DNA from 3 places in the Paenibacillus sp. 22594 genome. Region 1 is predicted to be linked to each of the others. Evidence: riboswitches for the same ligand, from Rfam matches in the RefSeq annotation. Region 1 holds a riboswitch; each other region holds the start of a gene.
The links. A riboswitch is a leader RNA that binds a small molecule or an ion and turns the genes downstream of it on or off. The one in region 1 is predicted to bind cyclic di-GMP.

Region 1 (5,408 bases):
CGCCGAGGTTGCAGACAGGTTCAATACGGCAATATCCTTTGCCTTCTCCTTCATGGCTTGCACCGTATCCAGCTTATAGTAATAAGCCGCCAGGGCTTCCCAGCTGATTGAAAAAGCAGGAATAGGCGCACGCAGCACCGCAAGCGGCTCCGAATACCCTGAGAGCTTGCCGTCTTTCTTCGCTCTCGCCGTGATATGCGCGGCTTCACCCGGTGTGATCCCGATCTGCTGGCTCCATTGTCCTGCGTTGTTGACTGCAATATTGGAGAACAGCTTTTCCTCCCTAACGGATGGATAGTAGAGCTCTAATTCAAGCAGGGTTCCTGGTTCAGCAGTCCCGGATACCACAGATTGTCCGGAGGCAGCAGGTTTGATCTGCAATGCTGCCGGAGGCGCTACTTCGTCGCCGCCAAGAATTTCGAAGCTGGCAATTTGCCCGTAGTATACGCCAACTCCGTTATATTCGGCAGGGGAGATGCAGACGTTATAGCGCCCTTCCTCCAGCGGTACGCCTCCAATCTTGCCATCCCACTGATATTTGTGAACGATGTATTGACCGTTCTGTTTCGTTTGATAATCTCCGCTCGTAATCAGATCCCCCAGGAGCGGGGCCGAGCCGTCTTTTTGCGGAGTACACAGGTTGATGTTGGTCTTGTGAGACTCCTGGCCGTCGTCCGCCGCATTGAAGCTGAACGAGATTTCAACACTTTTACCGGGTCCCGGGCTCAGCTCACTGGGCTCAATTCGCATGTTGGTCGCCGCAAAGGCTGACGATGTGAGCTTGGTAAGTCCCGGAAGAACCGGGATGTAAGAGAGGACCAGCAGCAGCGCAAGCATAAGGTTCACACGTGTTTTCATGCTGCTGCGCCACTTCCTTGTTATCTTTCGAAATGTCATAGACTGATCTCCTATCCGTTATAAGTTAGAGTAATTTCAACTCGGCCAGCAGCTTGTACATAATGACTGCCGCCTCGGCTCTCGTGGATGAATCCTTAGGCTTCAAAAACTCTCCGCTGCCCTGCACCAGCTTCTTCTCGACTGCAGCAGCTACAGATTCCCGTGCCCATGCGCTAATGCTGTCCTTATCCTTGAATCCGGAGAGTCCAGCCTCACGCTTGACCGCATCCGCAGCAGAAGCCTTGTTGCCCGTATTGCTGTCAATCGCCCGCATCAGCATCACCATCATCTGTTCACGGGTAAGCGGATCATTGCCATGAAAAAGTCCAGCTTCTCCGGTTACGATTCCGGCCTTGGCTGCCGCCTCCACATAAGGGTAAGACCAGCTCGCCACAGGGACATCACGGAAGGTCGCCGTACCCGGCTGCACCGGCTGCAACTGAAGAGCTGTTGCCAGCAGCTTCGTGAATTCCGCCCGGGTCAGAATACCTTTTGGCGCATAGTTGGTTCCGTTCATCCCGTTCACAATTCCTCTTGCTGCGAGTACTTCTACCTGTTGCTGTGCCCAATGGCCTGACAAATCTGTGAAATCAATATCGCGCAGCATAACCGCATACAGTCCGGAGGCTGTAATCTTGGCCTGCACAAATCCATTCTCCGCTGCAGTCACTCCGCCGATATAGGTCCAGTTGCCTTTTGCCGGATTGTAGCTGTAGATTCCAAGCTTCTCACGACTTGTCGTCCAAAGCTCTTCCTTGGGATATTGAACCGCCAGCTTGGCCGGGATCAGGAATGGAGAACTCGCTTGTATCTGCCAGGCGGAACCTGCCTTCAGCAGTTTTTTGCCGTTTGCGTCGAGCAGTGCCTGTGTCTCCAGCTCCGCCTGGGCCAAGCTTACAGTGGTATTGTCCTTGAAGGTTCCTGCTGAAATCTCCAACCGCGCCCAGCCATTCAGTACAGACAAGATACCGCCGGCACTGCCGATAACCTGAGTATCCTTGGCTCCGGTTACTATAGGGATCTTCACTTCAGGAGTAGAACCTGGATTCGGGGCTGTACCTGGATTTGGAGTAGAACCCGGATTTGGGGTTGAACCTGGGGATGGAGCCGTTCCCGGACTTGGAGGAGTTGATCCTTCTTGCAAGTTAATCGATTCTATGTAGTCATTCTTCTTGCTGTACAACAGCTTATCGCCGCTTATACCAATCAGCTTAGCCCCTGCCTCTAACGCTGACAGCGGGTGTACCGCATAGGTTGAGAGGTTTACTTGCTTCAGGGTGACAACACCATTTACATCCTCTTGAAAAACGGCCTGTCCTCCGCCTATGGACATGAAGGCATACTCTGTTCCTCCAGGCTTCATCTCCGTGAGATCCACAGGCTGTGCCGTCAGATCTTTGATATTCAGAAGCACATATTTACTCTCAGAGGCGCCGTTCTTTTGCTTAAACAGCACATGGCTCCCGTTAAAAACAAACCAGTCCACGTAATTCGCTCCGCCCAGACTAACAAGCGCACGCGTGACTCCACTGCTTAAATCCAGCAGACTGAGGCCCCCGTCACGGGCATTCTTATACACCACTTCGCCACCGGCCAGTACCGGGAACCGTCCTTCGCCGAGGTCGGCTTCAACCCCCGTAGCCAGGTCATGATAGATCATGCTGCCGTAATTTTTGCGCTCGTACCAGACCACGCCAACTCCATCCGTAGTCGGATTCCCGTATTGACCGGACTGCTTGTTAAGCTTGATGCGGGTGCCTGTTGCAAGATTTGCAGAGTAGATATCCCAGTTCAGGGAAGATTCCTGCTCCGTTCCCTTGTCTGCCCACACGGCAATATTGCCGCCCACAGAAGGGGCATCCTTGGCGGATGAGCTCGTCGTAAGTACCGTATCCGCACCACTGGATTGATTCAGCGAGTACACCTGTCTGACCCCGCCCGCATCTGCTTCCAGCCATACGATCCGGTCACCGGATACACTATAGTCCGTTCTGCCCGGATCTGTCCCGGCTGCCGAAACCTGCTTCAAGCTGAGCTCACCGCTTAACAGGCCCCCAAGCATACACACCACCGCCACTGCGGCCACAAGGGGCCGCGACAACTTTATTTCCCTTTCCAACCTCATTCACTTCTCTCCCCCAGCGCTATTTGTAGGCACACCAAAAAACCAAGTGCCTTGAGCGGCCCGGCTACCCTAACATCCTTCCCGGATGAAGTAGGCCCGTGGCTTTGCGTCTCCGACTTTCGTACGGATTTGCCTTTGTTCCAAACTCGGTTTTCTGTCCCTTTACCCTTATGTATTTGTGACTTTCGATGTACAGGACTCTATCATTATCGGAATTTATTCCTGTAGAATTAAGATGTTCTATTTTTTCCTTTTTTAGGGATTTAGACATAGAAAAAACCACATTCAGGGGATGCCCCGCATGTGGTTTATAGTCAGCTTCTATACTTCTTCTACTGGACAAGCAGAAAGGGCTTCAACGGTCAGCAGCGTCATAGCTGGCCCGGGGGCATATTTCAGGTCCAGGCCCACAGGAATCCGTCACGGTCCCAGGCAATTCTTCCGCCGTGCAGCTTGCGGAAGGCCTTCTTCACATCCTTGGACAACGAAGCATTCCCGTTCTCATTCACAAATACAAACTGCTCGCCAAAATTAGCCTTCACATATTCAATCGCAGCGGTCTGGTACAGAGTTCCCGTAAAACGGATCTCCTTGACCATCCACTCCGCTACCTCTTGTGCGGTTGCTTCCATAAGGGTACTGCTCCTTCCTGTAAATCCCTCTACAATGCCTTCCCATTATAGCATGAATATGGTCACACGGGAGGTTCGCTGGACGGGGCAAGGGTCGGGATAATGGAGAGAGAATAGGCGGGCCGAAGATCAAGAACGGGGAGTGAACAGCACGACGGACGGGCAACAGTCATGGCAATTCAGGCAGAACAGGTTCGCATAGAAAGGATTAGAAGAAGTAGAAGAAGTGAAAGAAGTGAAAGAAGTGAAAGAAGTGAAAGAAGTGAAAGAAGTGAAAGCAGACGGGCACTCCTCCGCCTCCCCGCACATGCCCGCTGCTTGATGGTGTATAAGCCGAACTTAAGAATTCGAATATGCTACCCAATGAATTCTCTGTTCCTACAGAGATTCTTTCGATTCACAGAGATCGATTCTAAATCAACTCTATATCGTTTATGCTGAACGAAAAGACTGGCTCACGTATGCACGACGGAGGTTAGTTGGAATTTATACATTTAATTTCCGATAAATCGTATAAATACTAGTATTAGTTGGAATTTGTACACTTAATATTGGTTAACATGGATAATTCGGGCTGAAAGTAGATTTTTAGTTTTACTTTTTCCACTTCAGTGCTGTGATATCGTAATTCCAGCTGATTAGTGGTAGTTTTTCCACATGAATTTGTATATCAACGATAAGTAATCATAATTTAAGAACGTTGAGCGATACACATAGCAAACTTCCATTCCAGCGAAAGCATCGACGCTAAGCCTTGGAGTCAGGACTTATATCCCCGCCTCTACGCCCCCTCCTGCTCCAGATGCAGCAGCTGGGAGGGATCAAGCAACAGGGTCACATGATCCCCTTCCCGAACCCGCAGCCAGCGGCCGTCATTCAGCAGGTCTACGGTCAGACTGATCCCCTCTGCCATGACCGTGGCGCGGATGATATTGCCCAGAATCGACACGGCCTGAACCTGTCCGCGTACATCCACCATGCCATCCGCATCATCCTGGATCGCCTCTCCTTCCGGCAGCAGTGTTACCGCCTCGGGGCGGATCGCGAAACGGTCGGAGCGGCTGTCGATCCTGCGGAACAACGCGAGTGCCTCCGCCCGGTTGAATACGTTATAGCTGCCCATGAACCGGGCTGCGAATTCTGTGCGGGGCGCTGTGTACAGCTGCTCCGGGGAACCTTCCTGCACCATGCGCCCCTGGTTCATGATACAGATCCGGTCCGAGAGGATCAGCGCTTCCTCCTGGTCGTGGGTGACGAACAGCGTCGTCATGCCCAGCCGCCGCTGGATATCGCGGATTTCCGCGCGCAGATTCTTGCGGATTTTGGCGTCGAGCGCGCTTAGCGGTTCGTCCAGCAGCAGCAGCTTCGGCTGGACGGCCAGTGAGCGCGCCAGTGCCACCCGCTGCTGCTGTCCGCCGGACAGCGCCTGCGGATAGACATCGCGCTTGTCTTCGAGATCGACCAGCGCCAGCAGCTCTTCGCACCGGCTGCGCCGCGCCGCCGGTGCAACGCCGCGCATGCGCATTCCATATTCCACATTCTGGATGACGGTCAGATTGGGGAACAGCGCATAGGATTGGAACACCATGCCCACATCTCTGCTGCGCGGCGGCAGCTTCGTCAGCTCCTTGTCCGCGAGCACAATGCTGCCGCTGTCCAGCTCGGTCAGCCCGGCGATGCAGCGCAGGAGCGTGCTTTTGCCGCAGCCGGAAGGGCCCAGCAGCGTGATCAGCTCCCCCTCTGCGATTTTCAGA
Region 2 (5,408 bases), on a different contig from region 1:
GTATAAATCTGATAGGTTTCGCTATACAGCGGTTTGATCTTGCCACTCCATCTTACGGAAAAGAAATCAATGCCAATCGCAGCATCCGGTGTACCCAGCCGCCAGTTGAAATCCAGCAAAGCATCGGTGCGTACAACTGTGGGAGCACCGGTTAACTGCATATTATTGAAATATTCCGCCTGCAGCCCGTTTGCTGTAGGGGCCACTGTTAGAGCCGGCGTTGGTGCCAGTGTTGGCACCGGTGTTGGTGTCGGCGTCGGTGTTGGTGTTGGCACCGGTGTTGGTGTCGGTGTTGGCACCGGTGTTGGTGTCGGTGTTGGCACCGGTGTTGGTGTCGGTGTTGGTGTTGGCACCGGCGTTGGCACCGGCGTTGGCACCGGCGTTGGTGTAGGTGTTGGCACCGGTGTTGGTGTTGGTGTTGGTGTTGGTGTCGGTGTTGGTGTTGGTGCTTCTACAAGCGCCAGCGATGTTTTGCTTACGCTGGCTGCTGACGTATTTACAAACAATGCGCTTGTTGGGACAGTCGCTTTGACCTGGCTTGCGCTTTGCCACATCAAACGAATGTTGGCATCGCCTGCATTTTCATAATATTCCACTCTGATATCATAGAGCTGTCCAGCCGTCATAGCGATACTTCCGAAACGTTCGGTTCCGCTCTGCTTGGTCCAGCTGTCGATTACGGCTATGCCATTAATCCAGACACGGATACCATCGTCAGAAGTAGTGATAATCTGGTAGGTCTCACTGTATAAAGGCTTGATCTGCCCGGTCCAGCGGGCCGAGACCCCATCCACCTTTATGGAGCTGGCCGGTGAGCCTTGACGCCAGTTGAAATTAAGCAGAGCGTCGTCACGGACCATTGCAGGTGTGCCTGAAAGCGTCATGTTGTTGAAATACTCTCCGTGAAGTCCATTCACAACAGGCGTCTGTACTGTATCACCGGACGCTGGAGTGGTTATTGGCTTTACCGTTGCTGTGGGTACAGGCGCTGGCGTAGCAGTCGGCGTTGGTGTTGCCGTCGGTGTGGCAGTTGGCGTAGCAGTCGGTGTTGCAGTTGGCGTTGCCGTCGGTGTAGCAGTTGGTGTTGGCGTTGCCGTCGGTGTGACAGTTGGAGCAGGTGTCTGCACTACCCCAGCTTTATATTCATTAAGCGATACTGTGTAGCTGTCACTCATAAAATTTTTGATGGTATCTGTACTGTTATTCTCATAGAGCATTTTTCCCCAGTTCATCATGTATACCCATTTTCTCTGGGAAAGCTGGAGCTTGGCTGTACTTGGCATTTCACCATTTTCGCCGATAGCAATGGGTTTGCCGTTCGCGAGGATCAACAGGTTGTCATAATACTTGTTCATATAATCATTGTTATATATATCTGCTGCAAGGACGTCTACCTTACCCGCTCCCGGATAGGTCAGTTCGTATGGATCAGACCAGGCATTGGGAGCATTCGGGTTCCATACCCACAGCAGGTTGTTTAATTGATGAACGCCCACAAAACGCTCATACATAATATTCCAAAGTTCCGCAAAATTGTTTTTCTTCCCCCACCAGAACCAGTTGCCGTTCATTTCGTGGTAAGGTCTCCAAAGTACAGGAACGCCCGCGTCCCGCAAGCTTTTGAGCGAAACCGCCACTTTGTCGAGATCGGCGATGAGGCTGTTGTATTGGGCTGTTCCAGGTGTTACATACTTATTGAAGTCCTCTTGGCTGAGCGTCTTCTGCACATTGGACCACAGATAGGAGGTCCCGGGCAGTTGCTCATGGAAGGTCATGGCGACGATGCCGCCATTTTTATACCAGTTGATCGCACTGTTCACTACATTTTTGCGCTGAGTTGCTGCAGTACTTTCCGACTGGCCGCTGATCACGCCAAGCTCGAATCCGTGGAGGGCAGCGAATTGTCCGCTGGTTCCCTTTAGTTTGTTACTGAACTCATCCGGGCTCTCCAGGTAGTCATGCTGGCCTGTGATAATGCCTTTTCCGGAAATGGTGTACAGATTGTCAAGCAGCTTGACAGCTTCAGCTGAAGCATCCGGATTAACCGGTGCTGAAGAACTCGAAGCAGCTGCGGTCGAAGGCGCAGCCCCCAAACCCAGTGGTACAGCAGTCAACAACAGGGCAATCGTTAAAATGGTGCACAGCAGACGCGACTTACGGTAAGTTGTCAAAATTCATCTTCCTTTCGGTAGCCAGGCTGCCACTCTTTCGAAGGCCCTATAGCTTTGCGTCCCTATCTTTCGATTAGGTTTGCCTTTTTCGTTTTGGAAGGATTTATCCCTCTTACCGTAAGTATCGTCTCTATTAAATTTTTAGTTTAGAGCATTAATGAATTTTTCTTAATAAATGGTTCTTAATACCTGTTTTGGATTTGCCACAATTGGGTAAATAGATATTTTAGCCCTATGTTTAGGACCACCCAACACAGGTTCCGGGACGGTTCAGTCGAATTCTACAGCGCGTTAAGCGCTGCTATTTTCACGAAATAAATTGCTGAAGAGCAATATCTTTCCAGTCCAGTGTGATGCGGATATTATCCTCTTCTACCAGCTCTGAACCGGTCTGCACCTCAATGAACTCCACATCGGTCAACGCCAGGATTGCATGTTTCGTGCCTTCCGGTATGCGCACAACATCTCCCGCTTTCACATTATGCATCTTCTCATTCAGCACAATGCTGGCTTCCCCGCTGACGATCGTCCAGATTTCACTGCGTTTGTGATGCAGCTGATAGCTGATGTTTTTTCCTTCGGCTATGAAAATCCGCTTGGTCAGCACCTCGTTGCCCTCATCATATTTCACATAATCAATAACCTTATAGTGGCCCCAGCGGCGTTCCTCGTACATGGGTCTTTGTTCAAAAGACTTCAGCACTTCCTTAATCCGCGGGCTTTCCGCTTTGTGAGTAACCAGAATGCCATCCGGGCTGGCTGCGATGATTAAATCTTTCGCACCGATGACTGTAATCGGAATATCCAGTTCGTTGATCAGGCAGGTTCCTTCAGAATCGGCAGTCACGAACCCTTTGCCCACGTGGTTGCTGCTCATTTCCTCGGTGAGGGTATTCCAGGTGCCAAGATCCTTCCAGAAACCGGCGTACGGCTGAACGACGATATTCTCCTCTTTTTCCACCACTTCGTAGTCAAAACTGATGGAAGCCAGCAATTTATATTGCTTCTGCAGCTCCTCATAGTTCAAAGGCAAACCTTTACGCTGCAAAATATCCAGTAAATAACCCAAGCGGAATGCAAATACTCCGCAGTTCCACAACGCGCCCTTGCTGATCAGTTCCTCAGCCTGTACACGGTCCGGCTTCTCCTGGAAATGGCTCACCTGCAGATAGCCGCTTGCCGCCGCCTCGTCGCTTGTAGGAATAATATAGCCGTATTTCTCAGAAGCCAGCTCAGGAACAACACCCATCAGCGCCAGGTTTGCGCCGCTTTGTTCCATCGTTGCTTCAAGCTGGACGACGGTGTCAAAAAATGATGCCTCCACATAAGGATCGACCGGCAAAATGGCCACGGTCTCGCTGGGAGACACTCCTGCCACCGAATACAGATAAGCTGCAGTCAAAGCGATGGCCGGGAAGGTATCACGGCGTTCCGGCTCCACAATGATTGGCACTTCTGTGCCGAGCTGGCTCTGTATCATCTCCACTTGGCTGCGGCCGGTCGCAAGGTAGGAGGATTCCGCCATCCCTGTCTCCTGCAGCTGTCTCCATACACGCTGTACCATGGACTCCGGCTCACCTGCCGGACTTTGCAGTACCTTCAGAAATTGCTTGGAACGTGAATCATTGGACAAAGGCCAGAGACGTTTACCAGAGCCGCCAGATAGAAGTACCAGTTTCATATGTGAACCCTCCTATTTATGTTTTGTCGCGAAAATATCGGATTGTTATCGTAAGCTTCTGCCGGGTGGCTGACGCATGAAGGATAGGAATGCCACTCTCGCTTTATGCTGCATGACAATGTTTAAGGTCAACTGTTGCGGGAGTCACTGCAAGGAATGTTTGGACTTTCGGCCGCTGTTGTCTGCAGATTTCTTGATTTAAACCGCTGGTCACGGTGGAAATCTGCAGACAAAGGCGGACGCTACGCTCCTACAGTTCCAAAATTCCTCTCCGTTCCTTCCCTTAACAGCTTCCCAAGCAGCATTTTCACTGTAGCCAGCTACAGTGAATTCCTCTAACCTTCAACTGGCTTCACCCGCAGGCGAAGCGCCCTGCTAAAGATCCAGCATTGCCGCTTGTTTGGGCTGCAGGCAAGAGCAGATAAGATCAAAGGATTAGACCGCACCGGCTACGCTGGGGGAGTAGCCGCTCAGGCCCCCCATTTGCGGGCGGCCGACGGAATGATATTCGAGCCCGGTGCCCTCGATCTGCTCTTTGGAGTACACGTTGCGGCCATCGATCAGCACCTGGCGGCGCATGCTCTCCGCAAGCTTATGCAGATCAATATCCTTGAACATGCTCCAGTCGGTCAGCAGGCATACTGCATCACTGCCTTCCGCCGCTTCTTCCGGCAGACCGCACCAGCGGAGCTGCGGATGATCGTATTGCTGTCTGAAGTTATCTGCAGCAATCGGATCATACAGCTTCACTGTAGCGCCTTCGGCCACTAGTGCCTCAACAATTTCAAGGGCGGGTGCTTCGCGTACATCATCGGTGTTCGGTTTGAAAGCCAGACCCCATACACCGATCACTGCGCCGCGCAGGTTGCCAAGGGATTCATGCAGCTTGGAGAGAATCATAAACCGCTGCCCCTTGTTCACCTCGACTACGGATTTCAGCAGCTTGAACTCGTAATCCACGTTGCCCGCAATCTGGATCAGCGCATTGGTATCTTTCGGGAAACAGGAGCCTCCATAACCGATGCCGGCCTGCAGGAACGAGGAGCCGATTCTACGGTCCATCCCCATGCCTTCCGCCACCAGGGTTACATCAGCTCCCACTTTTTCGCAAATGTTGGCAATCTCGTTAATAAAGGAGATCTTGGTTGCCAGAAAAGCATTGGATGCATATTTGATCATTTCCGCACTGCGGATATCCGTTACGAACACATTTTCCGTGAAGCCCTGGTGAAGCTGGCGCATCGTAGGCTCAAGCTCCGGGTTATCAAGTCCGATGACAATCCGGTCAGGATGGAGCGTATCGCGGATGGCCGAGCCTTCACGCAGGAATTCCGGAGCGGAGACGATATCGAAGGGATGATTCGTGTGGGAAGCGATGATACCACGGATTTTCTCGTTCGTACCAACAGGAACAGTTGACTTGGTCATGATGATTTTGTAGCCTTCCATCGCTTGGGCGACTTCTATGGCTGCACCTTCGATATATCTCAGATCCGCTTCGCCGCCTGGTAATGAAGGTGTCCCTACAGCCAGAATGACGATATCGGAGCGTCTTA
Region 3 (5,408 bases), on a different contig from region 1:
CTGCTTTGTGCAGGGCTACAAAAGGACTGCTTGTCGAAGTATAGCCGAATTCATCGCCGATGTAGACCGCTACATCGGTGTCGATGCCTGTTTTGTCGGATACGGCGCGAATATTAGGAAGGGACAGCTGTGAGAAGCAGGCGGCTTTGATTGACTCGGGAGCAATCTCATTATTGCTCAGCAGTGTATTGATTGATTCCGAGGCTGCGTCCACACAAATGGAGTCATCAAAAGGAATGAACTTCACATTGAACTCTCCGGCACCTACACCACCACGTCCAAGGTTGGCTAAGCCTTCTGCAGGAAACATCGAGTTCCCATAGACACATGTGTCTGTCTGGTAAATAGAATCAATGAAGCCTACCGAATTCTCGTCCCGCTCCAGAATAACGGCAGCGGCAGCATCACCAAAGTTAGCATAGTAGACTGGATCGTTTTTATCCGCATGCGGAGCAACGTGGTCTGAGCCGATCACCAGCGCGCGGCGGATTCTTGGATTGGCCATCATTTGACGGCTTACCTGTTCCACCGAAGCGGTCATACCTGCACAGTTGGCGTTACTATCGATGCAAATGGCGTGGGATGCGCCACCGATTAAACGGTGAATCATGAGTGAGTTCGTCGGGAAGATGTATTCAGGAGTCTGACTGGCATAAGCAATCAGGTCGATGTCGGCCCCGGTAAGCCCGGTCTTGTCCAGTACGTTGCTTGCCGCCTCAAAAGCCATGGTCAGAGAGTTCTCTTCATTGCTGTCGATGCTATAGCGGTTATCACGGCCAAGAGTAGCCAGGAGGCCACGGATATCAATACCTTTTTCGTCAAAATGCTGTATGAAAAAGTCGTTGCCAATCTTTTTGCTTGGATGATAGATATCAATGTCCTTAATTCGTATCCCGGCCATGGTAATCCTCCTAAAAGTTAATGAGCGATTCTTCCCGTCCTCAAGTTTTGTACAAAACTTGCTTCTCAACCATCATTCAGGCTGGTGAGCCTTGAAACAATACTTAAGATTGAACGGTCGAAGTAATCTCCAGGTTTTCAAGTCCAGCCTTGCGGCCGAGACGCGCGAGCTGCATTTTAAGGATAGGGTTATTTTCAAGGGTCAGGCTTACCTTTTCAAAACCATCTGCTTTGAACATGATAAAGCAGCCTTCCAGCAGAGGCACAACATCAGGAGCTGTAACATTTAATTTTCTGCAGTCAATTTGCAGTGCATATTCTGAAGGTGTGATCGGGTTAACGGTCTGCTGATAAGCTTGAATCGATTTGAGACCATCCTCATTGGAGAAAGTGCCTTCTAATTCAATATTAATGACCTTGTTAACAGAATCGGTTTTCAAAATAAATTTACCCATGTGCTCATCTCTCCCAAAATTAAATGTGTGATACGAATAACGGAATGTCGACTGTACGTTGTCGTTCAGTCATAGAATATATCCAAAATAACTTGTAGTTTTACGCCTGGATTCGACACAAAAACCATAGTTTTGGGATATTTTCCCTCTAATATAATCATATATTTCTCAAATAAGCAAGAAAAAAGTCGAATTGTGTATAAAATTGTTGAAAAAGAATTTATTGGATTTCCTCAAGCGTTGCTAGCAGCACATTAAAAGCAGTAATGACTCTTGGAGCGCCGATACAAGGCACCAGATGCAGTAAGATCCCTTTGATCTGATCCACAGTCATTCCGACGCTGAGCGCCATCACATAATGGACCCCGAGCTGCTCGAATTGCCCCATAGTAATCAAAGATGAAATAACAGCAATTTCCTTCCAGTCGGAACCAATCGTTGTGCGCTGAAAAATGTCCCCGTAGGCGTTGCCCATGATGTACTCGGCCAGTTCGGGAAAATGCTCTTTAACTGGAGCCAGTGCTTTGGCGCCGTAGTCGCCGGACAGGTTGGTAAAATGCTTTAGACCGCTGTTAATGGTGTTATCCACAGAGATGCCTCCTGAATTTTAATGAGCGGCAAGGATCGGCCATGAAAAGCATGATTCTTACCGCTGCTAAATCTTAGTTGAGATTCAACGTCCTATGGGCCGTTGGAGGCACTTCATCACGGTCCGTCAACAATTCAATGACAGCTACACGGTTTGACGCAACAGCGGCTTGTACAGCAATGTTGAATTGCTCCGCAGTTTCGCATTTGTAGCCTGTAGCTCCGAGTGACTCAGCGAATTTCACGGCATCCATAGGTACCTCGAAGATCGTGCCGTCAATTCTGCCTGTGGTCTTCTCCATCCCCTTAAGCGCCATATCCAGCTGCATGTTATTCACTACGATAAAGATTACCGGAATATTCTTGCAGACTGCGGTGTTGATTTCAGCACCAAGCATCATGAAACAGCCATCCCCGGTTATGCAGAAAATGGTTTCTTCAGGGGAAGCCACCTTAGCGCCAATAGCCATGCCAATGGAGTTGCCCATACAGGCAAAATAGGCATCGAAGACAAAACTGCCCGGTTTTTTCACGTTGTACCATTTCACAGCGTTGAAGCCATGGCTGCCGTCATCCACAAAAACGGTGTTGTTGTAAGGAATCAAATCGCTCAAGGTACTCATGACCGAAGCTAATGACAGCTTGGAGAGAACAGGCAACTCTTCCGCATAATGAACATCGGTTTCTGATATGTGTTTTTTTATAGCAGCGGTATCAATATTCTTTAGATAAAAAGCCAAGTTGTCGCGTAAATCGCCGCCTATAGAGATGGTCTGTGAAGATAAAATTTTTCCTACGAAGGTAGGGTCTACGTCAAATTGGATAAGTGTCTTCGGGTGATTTTCAGCCTTTAGATTGCAGATGGTCATGTCACTCAGACGTGATCCAAGCACAATGAACAGATCACTGCGGTTCAATAAATCTTCACCGTGCTTGCAGCCGCCAACACCAATTGGTCCATGATACAACGGGTGATCCCAAGGGATCGCACCTTTGCCTCCCGGTGAAGTAACGACAGGGATGTTAAAAGTTTCAGCCAGCTGAATGAGCTCTTGGTGTGCAGTAGAACGGTTAACCCCTTTGCCGGCAATAATAATAGGATGGCTGGAGGCATTGATTGCTGAAATCACGCGTTCGAAATTAGCAGTGCTTACGAGATGTTCACGCTCAGGGATCACTATCCGGCATTCTTCCAGCATTTCCGTCTGCACATCAAACGGGATACATAAATGGACCGGACCGCGCTGTCCGCCTAACGCGATAGAAATAGCATGGTTAAATAGGGTGCTAAAATGATCGCCGCGCTCCACCATTTTACTAAAGAGTGTAGCGGGTCTGAACATGTCCGCCAGGTCGGCCAGATAAGACGAAGAATCCTGGCACTGGGGAATTCCCAGTTCTTTGATAGATTGATGTCCGGTAATGAACAGCACAGGCAGGTTGTTCGCTTTAGCATGTGCTGCAGCAGTAAGGAGGTTGGTTCCGCCTGGACCCGAGGTCCCAAAAGCTACACCCAGCCTGCCGGTTTTGAGAGCATAGCCTGCTGCTTCGAACCCGGAACTGGACTCATGTCTGCCAGGAATAAATTCAATCCCGTAATCAACCATTTTCAGAACTACGGGACAAATAGACTTACCGATTATGCCAAAAGAATGTGTTACGCCGAGGTTTCGTAGTGCCTCAGCCATATAATCTGCGACTGTTTTCAGAAAATCCACCTACCCAATGTTTTTATTTAGCAAAAATAGAAAACCTGCACTCACGAGAGTACAGGTCGGCTGCAATGAATGACCGTAAAGAACAAGGTTTCCCCAGACCTTCGGTTGTTCAGCAACCTGGCTGTCATGGTCCCAAAAAAATGAGACTGTAGATCCATGGCTTTGCGTCATTCCCTTTCGGAGAATTTTGCCGTTATGATGCATTGAAAAAATGCATATTTTTACTTTACAATATATTTCTAACTCCTCTTTTGTCAATATATTTGTGCTGAAAAGCTCAGTTTTTGACGAAATTAACGAACAATGTTGATTGTAAAAAGACGTGCAGTTTAGAGTGGAAAATAGGGCGAACCCCAAAATATTCTAGTACAAAAAAGTCTTAATAATACAAATTGTGGAGTAATATTGAAACGGAAATCGAATAGGTACATGGAACTATATTTTTATCGGAAAAAGGATTATTTGACCGAAACAATAGGACGGAGCCTTTCTCTATCTGGGTTAATAAGGCTAGTGAACGAAACACCCTTCAGATCCAATCGCATACATTTTATTATTTTCAGTAAAAATAGCGGAGAGAAGTGCAAAAGAAATAACAGTTCTTACTGCTGCGAAAAAACCGGATTAATTGAAAATAACATTGATTATTTTGTGAACAAAAAAAGACCGCTTCATATGAAACGGCCTGAGAAAAAAGAGGTTAAAATTTGAAAATGTGGATCGTTTTCTGGAGTTGGAATACAGCTTGGGTCATTTTCTCTGTTTCTACGGCAACAGACTGAAGGGCATTAATTTGTTCGTTCATTGCTGCTGATACCTCTTGGGTTCCTGCCGCAGTTTCTTCAGTAATAGCAGAGATGTTTTCGATAGCTCCAGAAATTTTCAACGCGCTCTCCAGCATGATGTCACTCTCAGAAGAGAAGGAAGCAATTTGCTCAGTTATGTACTGAACGCTTTGCACAATCTGGGCGAAAATATTCGCTGTTTCAATGATCATTTCATTTTGTACTTGAACGACTTCCTCATTGATGGCAATATTCTCAATCGCTTGCTTGATATCGTTCTCAATACTGCGTACCAGACTGAATACTTCTTTGGTGGAGGCTGTAGATTCCTCGGCAAGCTTGCGCACTTCCTGGGCTACAACAGCGAAACCACGACCATGATCACCGGCACGTGCAGCTTCGATCGATGCATTGAGTGAGAGCAGGTTGGTCTGCTCGGCGATTTCTGTAATGGTTTTGGTGATCATCGTGATCCCCCGGGCATTGTGTGATAGTGCTTCAATCGTGTCGGCGACCTTCTGGGTAGCTTGTATATTCTTGCGCATGCCTTCTGCTTGAGTATCCACGGATTGGCGGCCTTTCTCAACTAATTCTAGCGTATGTATGGAACGTCTGTTCATTTCTTTGGTAGAGCTTGTGTAATTTGAAACCTTGGTTTCAATGTCTTTGATGGATTCGGTCATATCGGCGATGTCCACGGAAATTTCATTTGCGCCTAGAGCCAGTTCATTGGAAGAGGAGGAGACCTGGGCCATTACGATCTTCAGATTCTGATTCTTGTCCTCGATCCCGCGGCTGGCATCCATAACCTGTCGGGTAATCTGCGACGCTTCGGTAAGTATTTTCTTCAGCTTGTCGACCATCGTATTGAAGGAACGGCTGACTTCACCCATGGAACCGTTCTCATCTGCCCGGGTTGTAAAGTCACCCTTGGCAATCGTGTGGGTTACGTTGGAGATGTC

Region 2: another riboswitch for cyclic di-GMP. It lies ahead of ACTJKB_RS16430 (PA14 domain-containing protein); the one in region 1 lies ahead of ACTJKB_RS21695 (S-layer homology domain-containing protein).
Region 3: another riboswitch for cyclic di-GMP. It lies ahead of ACTJKB_RS09860 (thiamine pyrophosphate-binding protein); the one in region 1 lies ahead of ACTJKB_RS21695 (S-layer homology domain-containing protein).

Annotation. Positions count from the first base shown of each region.
Region 1 is NZ_JBQENA010000007.1:123,117-128,524, forward strand. It holds gene ACTJKB_RS21690 (DUF6531 domain-containing protein) at 1-897, opposite strand, end outside; gene ACTJKB_RS21695 (S-layer homology domain-containing protein) at 923-3,022, opposite strand; cyclic di-GMP riboswitch class I at 3,074-3,166, opposite strand; gene ACTJKB_RS21700 (DUF6953 family protein) at 3,418-3,654, opposite strand; gene ACTJKB_RS21705 (ABC transporter ATP-binding protein) at 4,436-5,408, opposite strand, start outside.
Region 2 is NZ_JBQENA010000004.1:504,436-509,843, forward strand. It holds gene ACTJKB_RS16430 (PA14 domain-containing protein) at 1-2,171, opposite strand, end outside; cyclic di-GMP riboswitch class I at 2,185-2,265, opposite strand; gene ACTJKB_RS16435 (sugar phosphate nucleotidyltransferase) at 2,479-3,852, opposite strand; gene ACTJKB_RS16440 (UDP-glucose dehydrogenase family protein) at 4,288-5,408, opposite strand, start outside.
Region 3 is NZ_JBQENA010000002.1:685,142-690,549, forward strand. It holds gene ACTJKB_RS09845 (3-oxoacyl-[acyl-carrier-protein] synthase III C-terminal domain-containing protein) at 1-901, opposite strand, end outside; gene ACTJKB_RS09850 (hypothetical protein) at 1,005-1,355, opposite strand; gene ACTJKB_RS09855 (carboxymuconolactone decarboxylase family protein) at 1,576-1,944, opposite strand; gene ACTJKB_RS09860 (thiamine pyrophosphate-binding protein) at 2,018-3,631, opposite strand; cyclic di-GMP riboswitch class I at 3,770-3,863, opposite strand; gene ACTJKB_RS09865 (methyl-accepting chemotaxis protein) at 4,362-5,408, opposite strand, start outside.